3 regions of the Zhongshania borealis genome follow, and region 2 is predicted to be linked to each of the others. Evidence: predicted binding sites of a transcription regulator. Region 2 holds the regulator's gene; each other region holds the start of a gene.
The links. The regulator FNR, encoded in region 2, switches genes on or off when oxygen is low (the NO sensors DNR and NnrR bind a similar motif). The targets are predictions, from matches to a motif close to TTGATNNNNATCAA.
Positions count from the first base shown of each region.

Region 1 (4,291 bases), 110 kb from region 2:
CGGGGTGCCTTACGGCATGCCAGATCTTTTCTGCACCCTCGTAACACAAATACACGCCACCAATCATCAACACTGGCGTGATTAGCCAGGGCATAAACAAACTAGCCAATAATACCACCGGCACAATAATCAGCTTGTTGAGCAGTGAACCTTTCGCCACAGCCCACACGACCGGAAGCTCACGCGCGGCGCGAACACTGCCAACTTGCTCAGCATTTACTGCTAAATCATCACCTAAAACTCCAGCGGTCTTTTTGACCGCTACCTTTGACATCATGGATATATCGTCTAATAAGGTCGCAATGTCGTCAAAAAGTGCTAATAGAGAACCTGCTGCCATCGTAAATCACCTGAAAAGGAAACTCTAACTCGTGTAGGAGCAAGCATACTACAGGCGCCGGATTTAAATTTACATGTCGCGGCCTGAACAGCGTCCTACTTTTATTTTGCATAAAGCTGTGGCTGTCTTTTTGGTCGCTTTGGCCAAATTCACTATGCCACTACAAATCCTGAAAGTTTAAGAGAAGTAACGCAAAGAAGTCCTCCTACTTTGCTGGCGATGTGCTTTATCAGTTCTTGGGTGCCACTACCTGTGGTTTTCTTGTTGTTGTGTTTAGCTACCGTATAACAGCGACTAACTATGAGTCCTTTGCCTTAGGCTATAATCTTTTATTTACACTTTATAGGTTTGGCTAACTGCCTCATTGATATAGGTCAATTGGCGAAAAGTCTTGTTATGAGATGATGAGTTCGCCGCTATCTTCCCTGTTTCTCTTTTTCGGGGCTGGTATGTCATCCGTCGCGTATTACCAGAGGTGAGGACACTCTTGATCGGAACCACGAACGTGTTGGCTCGTCGTATCAATCAGCCCTTGCTCATCTTGTATGGGCTAGGCACCATACTTGGTGCAGGAATTTATGTTCTCGTCGGAAAAGTCGCTGCTGAGGCGGGCTTATTGGCGCCACTCTCGTTTATCTTTGCTGCTTTTATTGCTTGGCTAACAGCATTGAGCTATAGCAAGCTTGTTGTATTGTTCCCTAAAAGCGCTGGCGAAGCGGTCTATATAGAGCACAGCTTTGGTAAAAAATGGCTTACCTTGACGGTTGGTATACTTATTATTCTTACTGGTGTTGTGTCAGCCGCGACGCTGACAAATGGTTTTATCGGCTACCTTTTACTGCTAATTCCGGTTAATGAAACCATTGCCATGATAAGTATTGTTGTCGTGTTAACCATGGTAGCGGTTTGGGGCATAGCTGAATCATTAATGTTAGCCGCATTGATAACTGTCATAGAGGTAATGGGTTTACTCATTGTGCTGGCTTTTTGCGGTGATGTGCTTCTACAGTTGCCAGAAAAACTTGAACAACTTTTTGTACCGACGTCTGTGGCGCAATTCACTGGCGTGCTTTCGGGCGCATTTTTGGCGTTTTATGCCTTCATCGGGTTTGAAGACATGGTAAATGTTGTCGAAGAGGTAAAGCAGCCGCAGCGAACCATGCCCAGAGCAATATTTTGGGTGGTACTTGTTTCGACGAGTTTGTATGTCCTCATCGCCTTAGTTGCGATTTTCTCGTTACCACTTGAAGATTTATCGCACAGTAATTCACCGTTGGCCGATATGTTGGCACAAAGAAGTTTCGGCGCAGCCAAAGTTGTTTCCGTCATTAGTGTGTTTGCAATTGTGAATGGGGTGTTAATTCAGTTAATAATGGCCTCACGGGTTTGCTATGGGATGTCTAAACAGTACGGCGGTCCTGTATTTTTACATCGCGTGTCGTTGTCGACCCAGACTCCGGTGTTCGCAACGCTCACCATAGGTGTTGCGATTCTGATCTTTGCGTTGTTTTTCCCTTTAGTGGTTTTAGCAAAATTCACCAGTTTTATTATCCTAATAATCTTTGCCTTAGTGAATTTAGCCCTGTGGAAGCTTCAACGGGGAAATTATCAAGACGCGAGTAAAGAGAGTATTACTTATATTGGTGGCTTAAAAAGCTATCCAATACTGGCAGCAATCCTTTGTATTGGTATGCTAGTTTTCCAGATCAGTCATTATTAATTGGGTGACAAATTACGTAAAACAGCTTATTGAGTAGACATAGCGGTCCTTATTTAATGAGTTGCTGCATTATAGGTGTCTCGGAGATGGTGGCTTTATAGATAACAAATAGTGGGTTTTTCTGTTGCAAATCAATTTTTTTGATCACAGTTAAGATGTTGTTTTATGAAAGAAAATACAATTAATATTCATCAATATGAGGAAGTGATTGCCAAAGTGGATAGGCAGCACTTTGTTCAGAATTCTCAGCATGAGTTGGTCATTGGAAGAAGCGTTCCATCACGGGAACTAATCCAGCGCTGTTTAGCAATTTGCACGTTACCGCCGTCACCACGAATACTGCAATTGGGTGCAGGCGTGGGATACGCTGCTGCGGTATTGGCCGGTTTTGGTGGCCATGTGGTTGCAATTGAAAAAAATGCGATACTTGCTGGTGTCGCCCGCGAAAAGCTTGCAGGTCTGGGTATCAAAAATATTGATTTCAGGATTGGCGAGGGCAATGAAGGCGCACCTAGCGCCGGCCCCTTCGATCTTATTTTGGTTTCTACACCGAACATTAGCCAACACGAAAAACTGTGGGAACAGCTTGCTGTGGGCGGGCAATATATATGCTTGGAGCGAGACAAGGCTTCCCACACGGTCGTGGTGATGTATAAAAACCAAGGCCAACATAAAATCGCGCGAACTGAACACGGCTATGTCGATTTGGCCCCGAGTGATGATCAGGTATTTGTCGAATTGGGTTTGGTTAGCCCCGCGCTATTGGCCAAAGCGCGTAAACTTGCGGATAAAAATCATACGTTAATTGTAGATGAAATAAGTAAATTTCAGCACCTCGATGAGTTAAAACTGTACCGTTCAATGGCGCGTCAATATGGTATACCGCTGCGCTCGACAGAAGAGCTTCTCGCTAGTGCTGACCCCTCCCTATTCGGACAGTTTTCAACAGCTTTTCTTGACCACTTGCAAGCAATACCACTGTGTATAGAAGGCACAAGTCTAGTGGTGGCCTGTACTCAGCCAGGCACGCCTATGCGGGAAGTCCAGCTGGTTTTTCCAGAGTTAACTATCGAGAAAGTACTAGTTACTCCTGTTGACTACCGTCGTTTATGGAGTTCGTTGAGCCGTCAAGCAAAAGACGGCCGCGTAGCTATGGAGCAAAAAGACACTAGTGCAGCAGGACAAGATAAGGATTTACTCGACAGTAAACCTCCCGATGCGAGAATGGTGGCGGTTTATGAAGCCTTGCTGCTCGATGCCGTGGCCGACCGCGCTAGTGATATACATCTGGAAATATACCACGAGCGAGTTCGTGTGCGGCTTAGAATAGACGGCGAATTGCGCGACTTACAGCATTACCAAATTAGTCGTAGCGAATACCTTGGGCTTGTAAATGTGGTTAAGTTACGGGCCGAAATGAATATTGCCGAGCGTCGTTTGCCGCAAAGTGGACGTGCTCAAGTGAGAGTAGGAGATGCTCGCTTTGATTTGCGAGTACAGGTTCAGCCCGCATTACATGGCGAGCATGTCGTTATTCGTATACTAGCCCAGAATTCACCGCTTATTAGTATCGACAGCCTCGGTATGTCGCCGATGATTGCTGGCCAGTATCGCCGCTTATTGAATAATCCTGCAGGCCTTGTATTGGTGGTTGGACCGACGGGGTCTGGTAAAAGCACCACGCTAAACGCGGGATTGCAATTACTGGCCGACGACACCAGCCGCAAAGTCATCACCATTGAAGACCCCGTTGAATACTCTATAGACGACATACAACAAGTCCGGGTTCGGCCCGAAATCAGGTTTAACTTTGCTGATGCAATGCGCTCCTTTGTACGTCAAGACCCCGATGTAGTTCTTGTCGGCGAAATTCGCGATCATGAAACCGCACTCGAGGCCATAAGGGCATCGCAGACTGGGCATATTGTTTTGTCGACACTGCATTGTAATGACGCAATAGATGCCGTACAGCGCTTATTTGACCTTAATGTTCACCCTAACTCACTTGCCAGCGAATTGTTGGCAGTTATGGCCCAGCGCCTAGCTAAGCGTATTTGCGAGCACTGTAAATACGAGGCACTGCCAGATCCGCAGATACTAAAAGAATTATTTCCTCGTGATCCTCCCAAGCATTTTAAAGCGTTTATCGGTAAAGGTTGTGAGCAGTGCAATGGCACTGGTACTCATGGACGGGTTGCTGTCATTGAGTATTTGCATTTGAACGCTGAGCT
Region 1 is NZ_BAABDM010000001.1:765,055-769,345, reverse strand. Features, by position in the region: gene ABD836_RS03560 (DUF808 domain-containing protein) at 1-340, opposite strand, end outside; gene ABD836_RS03555 (APC family permease) at 828-2,060, shown strand; gene ABD836_RS03550 (ATPase, T2SS/T4P/T4SS family) at 2,226-4,291, shown strand, end outside.
Region 1: ABD836_RS03550 (ATPase, T2SS/T4P/T4SS family) is a predicted target of FNR. The motif match lies at 2,201-2,214, and genes of this name have one in related genera.

Region 2 (4,291 bases):
TGCTCCGCTAGCGCTAGATGCCGGCTTGATTGCTAAATACAGTACGCAGGGGCCACGCTACACCTCCTACCCCACCGCCTTGCAATTTACTGATCAATTCACCGCAGACGATTACCAGCGGCACCTATTAAGAGCGCGATCGATTGCGGCCCCTTTGTCGCTATACGTGCACTTACCCTTCTGTCGCTGGCTGTGTTATTACTGTGGATGCAATAAAATTGTCACCAAAAAGCCCGGCGTAGCGCGGGAATATCTCGATCACCTAGCAATAGAAATTGAATTACTGACAACGGAAATTGGCGCAACGCGGCCAGTAACTCAGCTCCATTTTGGCGGCGGTACCCCTACCTATCTAGACGACGCAGAATTAACAGAGTTAGTACATTTGCTCGCAAGTCATTTTAATTTGGACGCCAATCAAGAACGAGAGTACTCAATCGAAATTGACCCACGCACAGTAAGCCCCGATCGCCTGGCGTTACTGCGCGGCTTGGGCTTTAATCGTCTAAGTTTTGGCATTCAAGACACTGACCCACATGTGCAGCAAGCTATTAATCGAGTGCAGCATACCGAGGAAATTATCGCACTTGTCGGCGCGGCAAGAGCTTACCGCTTTAACTCCATCAGTTTTGATCTCATCTATGGGTTACCACGACAAAACTGCACGACGCTTAACCACACACTAGATGACGTTATTGCGCTATTGCCCGATAGAATCGCCTTGTACCACTACGCTCATTTGCCCGCACGCTTTGCCGCGCAAAAGGCAATAGAGAGGCACAATTTACCCAGCGCCAGTGAAAAACTTGCCATGCTCAGCCTAGCGACCACGCGTTTAATCGAGGCTGGCTATGTATACATCGGCATGGACCATTTTGTCCGACCCGAGGATGAGCTAGCCCAGTGCCAAAAAAAGGGGCATTTACAGCGCAATTTTCAGGGCTATTCCAACACCTTGGCGCCGGATGTGCTTGGCATTGGCGTATCTGCCATCAGCGCCATCGGTGACAGCTATGCCCAAAACAGTCGCGACATTAGTGACTACTATAAGAAATTAGACGCTGGCCAGCTCCCCATCGATAGAGGGGTCATAAAATCAACTGAGGACCAAATACGGGCTTATGTCATTATGCAACTCGCCTGTAATCTCCGGGTTTCCGCTCAGGCTTTCACCGACAAATTTAGTATATCGCTCTGGGAAAAGTTCGCCGATGTTCAGCCAAAGCTCGAGGAGATGCAACAAGACGGTATCGTCATCATCGAACACGACGGCATCACCATTACTGAAACAGGGCGAATGATGCTGCGCAATGTTTGCATGGTGTTTGACCAATATCTCAACGCACATACCCAGAGCTACTCAAAAACAATTTAACAAAGCTGGCATACCTGAGATTCCCCCGCTTTTAGACTATGACACCTTATTAGCAAGTCATGCCAAACACTTGAAATATGACCACAATGTGAGTAAGAGTAGGTATTATCCGGTGTTATTAAACACGCAATAAGGAAATGCCTAGCATGATCGCTGTCAGTGAGCACAACGCGCCGTCAGACAAGCACTGTCCGCACAACGCCGCAATCAATTGCGCAAGCTGCCGATTAAGCGCGATATGCTTGCCTCTGGCGCTGGCCCAAGACGAAATTGTGCAATTAGATGAAATTGTCCAACGCGGCCGGCCATTGCAAAAAGGCCAACACCTCTATCGCGAAAATGATCACTTCTCCTCGGTTTTTGCCGTGCGCTCCGGCGCAGTGAAAGCCTATAGCATGTCAGATAGCGGCGAAGAGCAAGTAACCGGCTTTTATCTGCCAGGGGAAATCCTCGGCATGGACGGCATTGGCCACAATCGTTACGCCAGCTCCGCCGTCGCTATGGAGGTATCGGCAATTTGCGAAATCCCCTTCGCAAATATCGAGGACCTCAGCGGTAAGCTCCCAAATATGCAAAAGCACTTTTTCAAGTTACTTAGCCAAGAAATCGTAGAGGATCAGCGCCATATCACGCTCGTCAGCAAGCACACTGCCGAGGAACGTTTAGCCTCACTCATCGTGAGTATTTCTGCCCGCAATGCGCGCCGCAATTTATCGCCCCTAAACATTCGTTTACCTATGTCACGCACCGATATCGGCAACTTCCTTGGTCTGACCATAGAAACAGTCAGTCGCGTGTTTAGTCGGTTTGCAAAGCAAGGCTTGATTGAAATTGATAAGAAAGAGTTGGTGGTACTTGATATCGACGCGCTAAAACACATTGCGTCTCTAGGACATTGATTTAGCGTTATAAAATATTTCAACGCTACTTAAACGCCGCGTTTTTATTCACGCTGCCTGCACTCGTAAATTCTATATTGGGCTTAAATTCGCCCCAGCTTCCCAAATTTTTCATAAAGCGTAGTTTAGTTGACGTAGATCAATTAGCTACCGGTATCGCTTTGCTATCTTGCCGATTATCATTGGATGAGCGCAAGCGAGCAAACCGTGGCTAATTTTGTCAGCAATCCCCTGGGATTCCTATTTTCACCCCATAAACAGTGGCATGCCGTTGCTTGCGTGCCTACCAACGCACTGCCCAGTAAACTGCTTTATGCGATTGTTCTCGCAATTGGGCCTTGTCTCGCATGGTATTACGGTACCACCGTCATCGGCTGGAGCATCGGCAATGGCGAACAAGTATTGCTTACATCCGCCAGTGCCTTGCGCATTGTGATTGCTTTCTACCTCGCCATGCTGGGCGCCCTCGCCATTATCGGCTATTTCATTCATTGGATGGCCGAAACCTATGGCAGCGAATCGACCATGGTCAAAGGCATGGTCGTGGCGAGCTATACCGCTACCCCCCTCTTCATTGCGGGGCTCTCCGGCTTCTTTCCTATTTTTTGGCTAGACATGCTCGTCGGTATCGCCAGTTTAAGCTGGGCGGTTTACCTACTTTATGTCGGCATTCCCATTGTAATGAACATTCCCGCTGAGCGCGGATTTCTCTATGCCTCCGCAGTGGTTGGTGTGTGCATGGTGATTTTTATGGCCCTTATGGGCGGCGTGGTCATTTTGTGGGAAATGGGATTAGCGCCGGTATTTGTGGACGGTTGACGCTACAAAGCTGAACGATGCAAAGACTAGCAGCACCCGTACATCCCCCAAAAAATACGGTGAATTAAACCGTTATAAGACTTTTAATTTTACGTTTAAAGGAATCCAAATGGACTCGCAAACCCAACAACCCCTATACGACTACCACGCGGTGAAAATGTTTACCGTTATGGCTGTTGTCTGGGGTATTGTCGGCATGTCTGTCGGGGTGCTGATTGCCGCCCAGCTGATCTGGCCGGTACTCAATTTTGACACCCCTTGGCTCAGCTTCGGCCGACTTCGGCCCTTGCACACCAACGCAGTAATCTTTGCCTTTGGCGGTTGTGCGTTAATGGGTTCGTCTTTCTATGTGGTGCAGCGCACCTGTCAAGCCCGTCTCGCTGGCGGTCCACTGATCCCCTTTGTATTTTGGGGCTGGCAGTTAGTTATTGTGCTGGCGGCCATAACCTTACCAATGGGTTATACCAGTACAAAAGAATATGCGGAATTAGAATGGCCAATTGATATTCTGATCACCCTCGTTTGGGTGGCCTATGCCATTGTCTTTTTTGGCACCATCATGAAAAGGCGGATGTCGCACATCTATGTGGCCAACTGGTTTTACGGTGCGTTTATCATCACCGTGGCCGTACTGCACATTGTGAACAGCCTAGCGGTACCGGTTAGCTTGACCAAATCCTATTCCATATACTCCGGCGCAGTAGATGCCATGGTGCAGTGGTGGTATGGCCATAACGCTGTCGGCTTTTATTTAACAGCGGGCTTCTTGGGAATGATGTACTACTTCGTCCCTAAGCAGGCTGGTCGGCCCGTGTACTCCTACCGTTTATCAATCGTTCACTTTTGGGCGCTGGTGTCTGTGTACATCTGGGCGGGCCCACACCATTTGCATTACACCGCGCTACCTGACTGGGCGCAAAGCCTAGGCATGGTAATGTCATTGATTCTGCTAGCGCCTTCTTGGGGCGGTATGATCAACGGCATGATGACCTTGTCGGGCGCATGGCATAAATTGCGCACTGATCCGATTTTGCGGTTCTTAGTAGTGTCACTGTCCTTCTACGGCATGTCGACTTTTGAAGGGCCAATGATGGCGATTAAAACCGTCAATTCACTTTCTCACTACACCGATTGGACGATTGGTCACGTGCATTCAGGTGCGCTTGGCTGGGTGGCGATGATCTCCATCGGGACCATT
Region 2 is NZ_BAABDM010000001.1:653,629-657,919, reverse strand. Features, by position in the region: gene hemN (oxygen-independent coproporphyrinogen III oxidase) at 1-1,375, shown strand, start outside; gene fnr (fumarate/nitrate reduction transcriptional regulator Fnr) at 1,522-2,274, shown strand; gene ABD836_RS03060 (Yip1 family protein) at 2,482-3,093, shown strand; gene ccoN (cytochrome-c oxidase, cbb3-type subunit I) at 3,203-4,291, shown strand, end outside.

Region 3 (4,291 bases), 120 kb from region 2:
GAAATGATCAGCCAGTTGTCACAGGCCGGTGTTTCGGTTCCCGGAGGCTTTGCCACTACCGCCGATGCATTTCGCGATTTCCTTCAGCAAAGCGGCTTAAATGATCGCATTATCGCTGAGCTAAAAGGTCTCGATATTGACGACGTAAAACGCTTAGCGGTGGTCGGTAAGAATATTCGCCAGTGGATCGTTGAAACACCTTTCCCAGAAGCGCTTAATACTGCCGTGGTTGAGGCGTATGAGCAACTGGTAGATGGCAATCAATCCATGTCTTTTGCAGTTCGTTCCTCAGCGACCGCTGAAGATTTACCCGACGCCTCCTTTGCCGGTCAGCAGGAAACCTTCCTAAATATTCGCGGCCTCGACAATATTATGATCGCTATCAAGGAAGTTTTTGCCTCCTTGTATAACGACCGCGCCATTGCCTACCGCGTGCACCAAGGCTTTGAACACGCTGACGTCGCCTTATCTGCGGGTATTCAGCGTATGGTCCGCTCGGAGACTGGCGCTGCTGGTGTTATGTTCTCAATGGATACTGAGTCTGGTTTCGATGGGGTCGTGTTTATCACGGCCTCGTACGGCTTGGGTGAAACAGTGGTGCAGGGTGCGGTTAATCCCGATGAATTCTATGTGCACAAGGCGACCCTCGCCAAGGATCGCCCCGCGGTATTGCGCCGTAATCTCGGCAGTAAAATGATTAAAATGGTTTACGGCAGTGACGCCAGTGCCGGTCGTTCGGTCGATACTGTCGACGTGAAAGAGGAGCAGCGCAATCAGTTCTGTATCAATGATGATGAAGTGCTGGGCTTGGCCAAGCAGGCCATGATTATTGAACAACACTACGGTCGCCCAATGGATATTGAATGGGCTAAAGACGGCGACGACGGCAAACTTTATATTGTTCAGGCGCGCCCAGAAACAGTGAAAAGCCGCGAATCCACTACCTTAATGGAACGTTACCTGCTCAAAGAGAAGGGCGCCGTTTTGTGTGAAGGTCGCTCTATCGGTCAACGTATTGGTGCAGGTCCAGTACGGATCATTAATGACATCAGCGAAATGGATCAGGTACAGCAGGGCGATGTGCTGGTAACCGACATGACCGACCCCGACTGGGAACCGGTCATGAAGCGCGCCTCGGCCATTGTCACCAACAGAGGTGGTCGTACCTGCCACGCAGCAATTATTGCCCGTGAAATGGGTATTCCCGCGGTAGTGGGCTGTGGCGATGCCACTGAATTACTACCCGACGGCAAGCCGGTTACCGTGTCTTGCGCCGAAGGTGACACGGGTATGGTTTACGAAGGTATTCTCGACTTCGATATTAATCGCAATAAGCTTGACACCATGCCTGAGTTGCCCTTCAAAGTGATGATGAACGTTGGCAACCCTGATCGCGCTTTTGACTTCCAAGGCTACCCTAACGCTGGCGTTGGTTTAGCGCGGTTGGAATTTATTATTAACCGCATGATTGGTGTGCATCCCAAGGCGCTTATCAATTTCGACGATATTCCGCGGGATGTGCAAACCGCAATTAAACGTCGTATTGCGGGCTATGAAAGCCCAACAGAGTTCTATGTAGAGAAACTGGTGGAAGGTATTTCTACCATCGCTAGCGCCTTTTATCCTAAGCGCGTAATTGTGCGGATGTCCGATTTTAAATCTAACGAGTATGCGCACCTTATTGGCGGTAGCTTGTACGAGCCGTCAGAAGAAAACCCGATGCTCGGCTTCCGTGGCGCCTCACGCTATATTTCAGACTCCTTCCGAGAGTGTTTTGAAATGGAATGCCGGGCTCTTAAAAAAGTTCGCAACGACATGGATTTAACCAATGTTGAAATCATGGTGCCCTTTGTTCGTACTGTTGGTGAAGCTAAGCAAGTTATTGAATTACTTGAAGCCAACGGCTTGAAACGCGGTGAAAACGGCCTGAAAGTCGTAATGATGTGTGAATTGCCCGCCAACGCGCTGCTGGCTGAACAGTTCCTAGAACACTTCGACGGTTTCTCAATTGGTTCCAACGATTTAACTCAGCTCACCCTCGGTTTAGATCGGGACTCAGGCCTGATTGCGCATTTGTTCGATGAGCGCAACGACGCCGTAAAAGCCCTGCTGAAAATGGCGATAGATGCTTGCAAAAAACACGGCAAATACATTGGTATCTGTGGCCAAGGCCCGTCGGACCATCCGGATTTTGCCCAGTGGCTCATGGAACAGGGGATCGATAGCGTTTCATTGAACCCAGACTCGGTATTAGATACTTGGTTGTTCTTGTCTGAGAAATTAAATGCCTGATCCCTTGTTTTGATTTCATTGTTGTTCAGAGGCCGCGTATGCGGCCTTTTTTTTGCCTAAAACGGCAATATTACAGCGACTTTCTCGCAATAATTTTCTACCGTTCCTAGTGATACTGGCATTCCACTCCATTCATTGATCTACATCATTTACCAGCTAAACTAATGGGATCACACTCAGGTAACGTTACGCGGCCTTTATGCTCGCCGGTAAGTCCATGCGAAGGAATAGCAGTCAATGGAATTTGAAGATTACTACAAGGCGCTTGGTGTCGAGCCCACTGCAGACAAAAAGGACATCAAGGTTGCCTACCGTAAGCTTGCTCGCAAATACCACCCAGACGTAAGTGATCACAAAGACGCGGAAGAAAAATTTAAAGAAGTCACTGAAGCCTACGAAGTCTTGTACGACGACAAAAAAAGGGCGGAGTACGACGAAGTGCGTCAGTATGGTGGCAATGACGGCGGTTTTAGGCCACCACCGGGCTGGCGTCCAGAGGCTAATCCGCAGGAGGAGTTTTCTGCTAATAGCGATTTCTCCGATTTTTTCGCATCAATGTTTGGCCAAGCAGGACAAAATAGCGATTTTAGTAGTCGCCGGCAGCAAACACGAAAAGGACGAGATATAGAAACAGATTTACCAATCTTTCTCGAAGACACCTTGTCAGACGAATCTAAAGCCATTTCCTATACAATTCCCCAATATTCGGCCGACGGTCGAGTGAGCGAGATCACCAAAACCTTAAATGTTAAGATTCCGGCCGGTGTGGAGGCGGGAGAGCGTATTCGTTTAAAAGGGCAGGGTGAACCGGCGGGACCTAATGGCGTAGCTGGCGATCTTTACCTGCGTATTCGCCTAGTGCCGCACCCGCTATTCGATGTGGAAGGCCATAACCTCATTATCACCGTGCCGCTCGCGCCATGGGAGGCCGCGCTAGGCTGCAAGCTGGTAATGCCGACCTTAGATGGCAAAATCACCATGTCTATACCGGCCAATAGCCAAACGGGCCAGCGCCTGCGCGTGCGTGGCAAGGGCTTAGTCAAAAAACTTCCAGCAGATAGTGGGCGTGGCGATCTATACGCGGTGTTAAAAGTGACAATGCCCACAAATACAAATGACGATATCAACAAAATATGGCTGGAACTGGCAAACAAAGCTGCATTTGATGCCCGCGCAGAGTGGAGTGATAAATAATGAATGACACTAAAGCGCATAAAATTGGATTTGACGAACTATGCCGTGTTGCAGAACTACCAGAGCACTTTGTGTTGGAGATCGTCGAGCAGGGTATCGTCGAGCCTCATGGCGACAGCCCAGAGCAATGGGTGTTTTCCACACATATGGTCATGCAAACAAAGAAGGCCGTGCGACTCCATCAAGACCTTAAGATCGATTGGCCGGGTATTGCTTTAGCCATCAGCTTGCTGGAAGAGATCGAACAATTGCGCACGGAAAACGCGCAATTAAAGCAGCGCTTAGGTCGTTTCACGCACTGTTGATCTAGGAATTTTCAATAGCAGCTGATTCTAATGCGCTTACTTGCGATCAAATACCGTTGCTAGCGCCACCACAATTGCACCTGTGACCACACCAATAAGGCCGTTAAATAGGTTCTGCGCGACGCTATTCGCCAAGCCATTCGCGAAAATATGCAGATGACCGAGGGCAATGTCTAACTGTGCATAGTGGTCAAAGCCGTGGCCTAAAATACCGCCACCCACTAAAAACATTGCGAGAGTACCAACTACGGTTAAGGTTTTCATTAAGGCGGGTGCCAACCACAGAAGAAAATTACCCACTGCCTTAGCAAGGGCAGTTTTTGTCTCCAGTAAAAATAGGCCGACGTCGTCTATTTTTACGATCATCGCCACCAAGCCGTAGACGGCAACGGTAATACCGACCGCGACAACCGCCAGCACCATCACCTGCTTGCTGAACGTTTCCTCTTGGACTGTGCTAAGCGCGATAACAATTATCTCTAGGCTTAAAATGAAATCGG
Region 3 is NZ_BAABDM010000001.1:769,442-773,732, reverse strand. Features, by position in the region: gene ppsA (phosphoenolpyruvate synthase) at 1-2,292, shown strand, start outside; gene ABD836_RS03570 (DnaJ C-terminal domain-containing protein) at 2,530-3,486, shown strand; gene ABD836_RS03565 (chaperone modulator CbpM) at 3,486-3,791, shown strand; gene ABD836_RS03560 (DUF808 domain-containing protein) at 3,828-4,291, opposite strand, start outside.
Region 3: ABD836_RS03570 (DnaJ C-terminal domain-containing protein) is a predicted target of FNR. The motif match lies at 2,428-2,441, and genes of this name have one in related genera.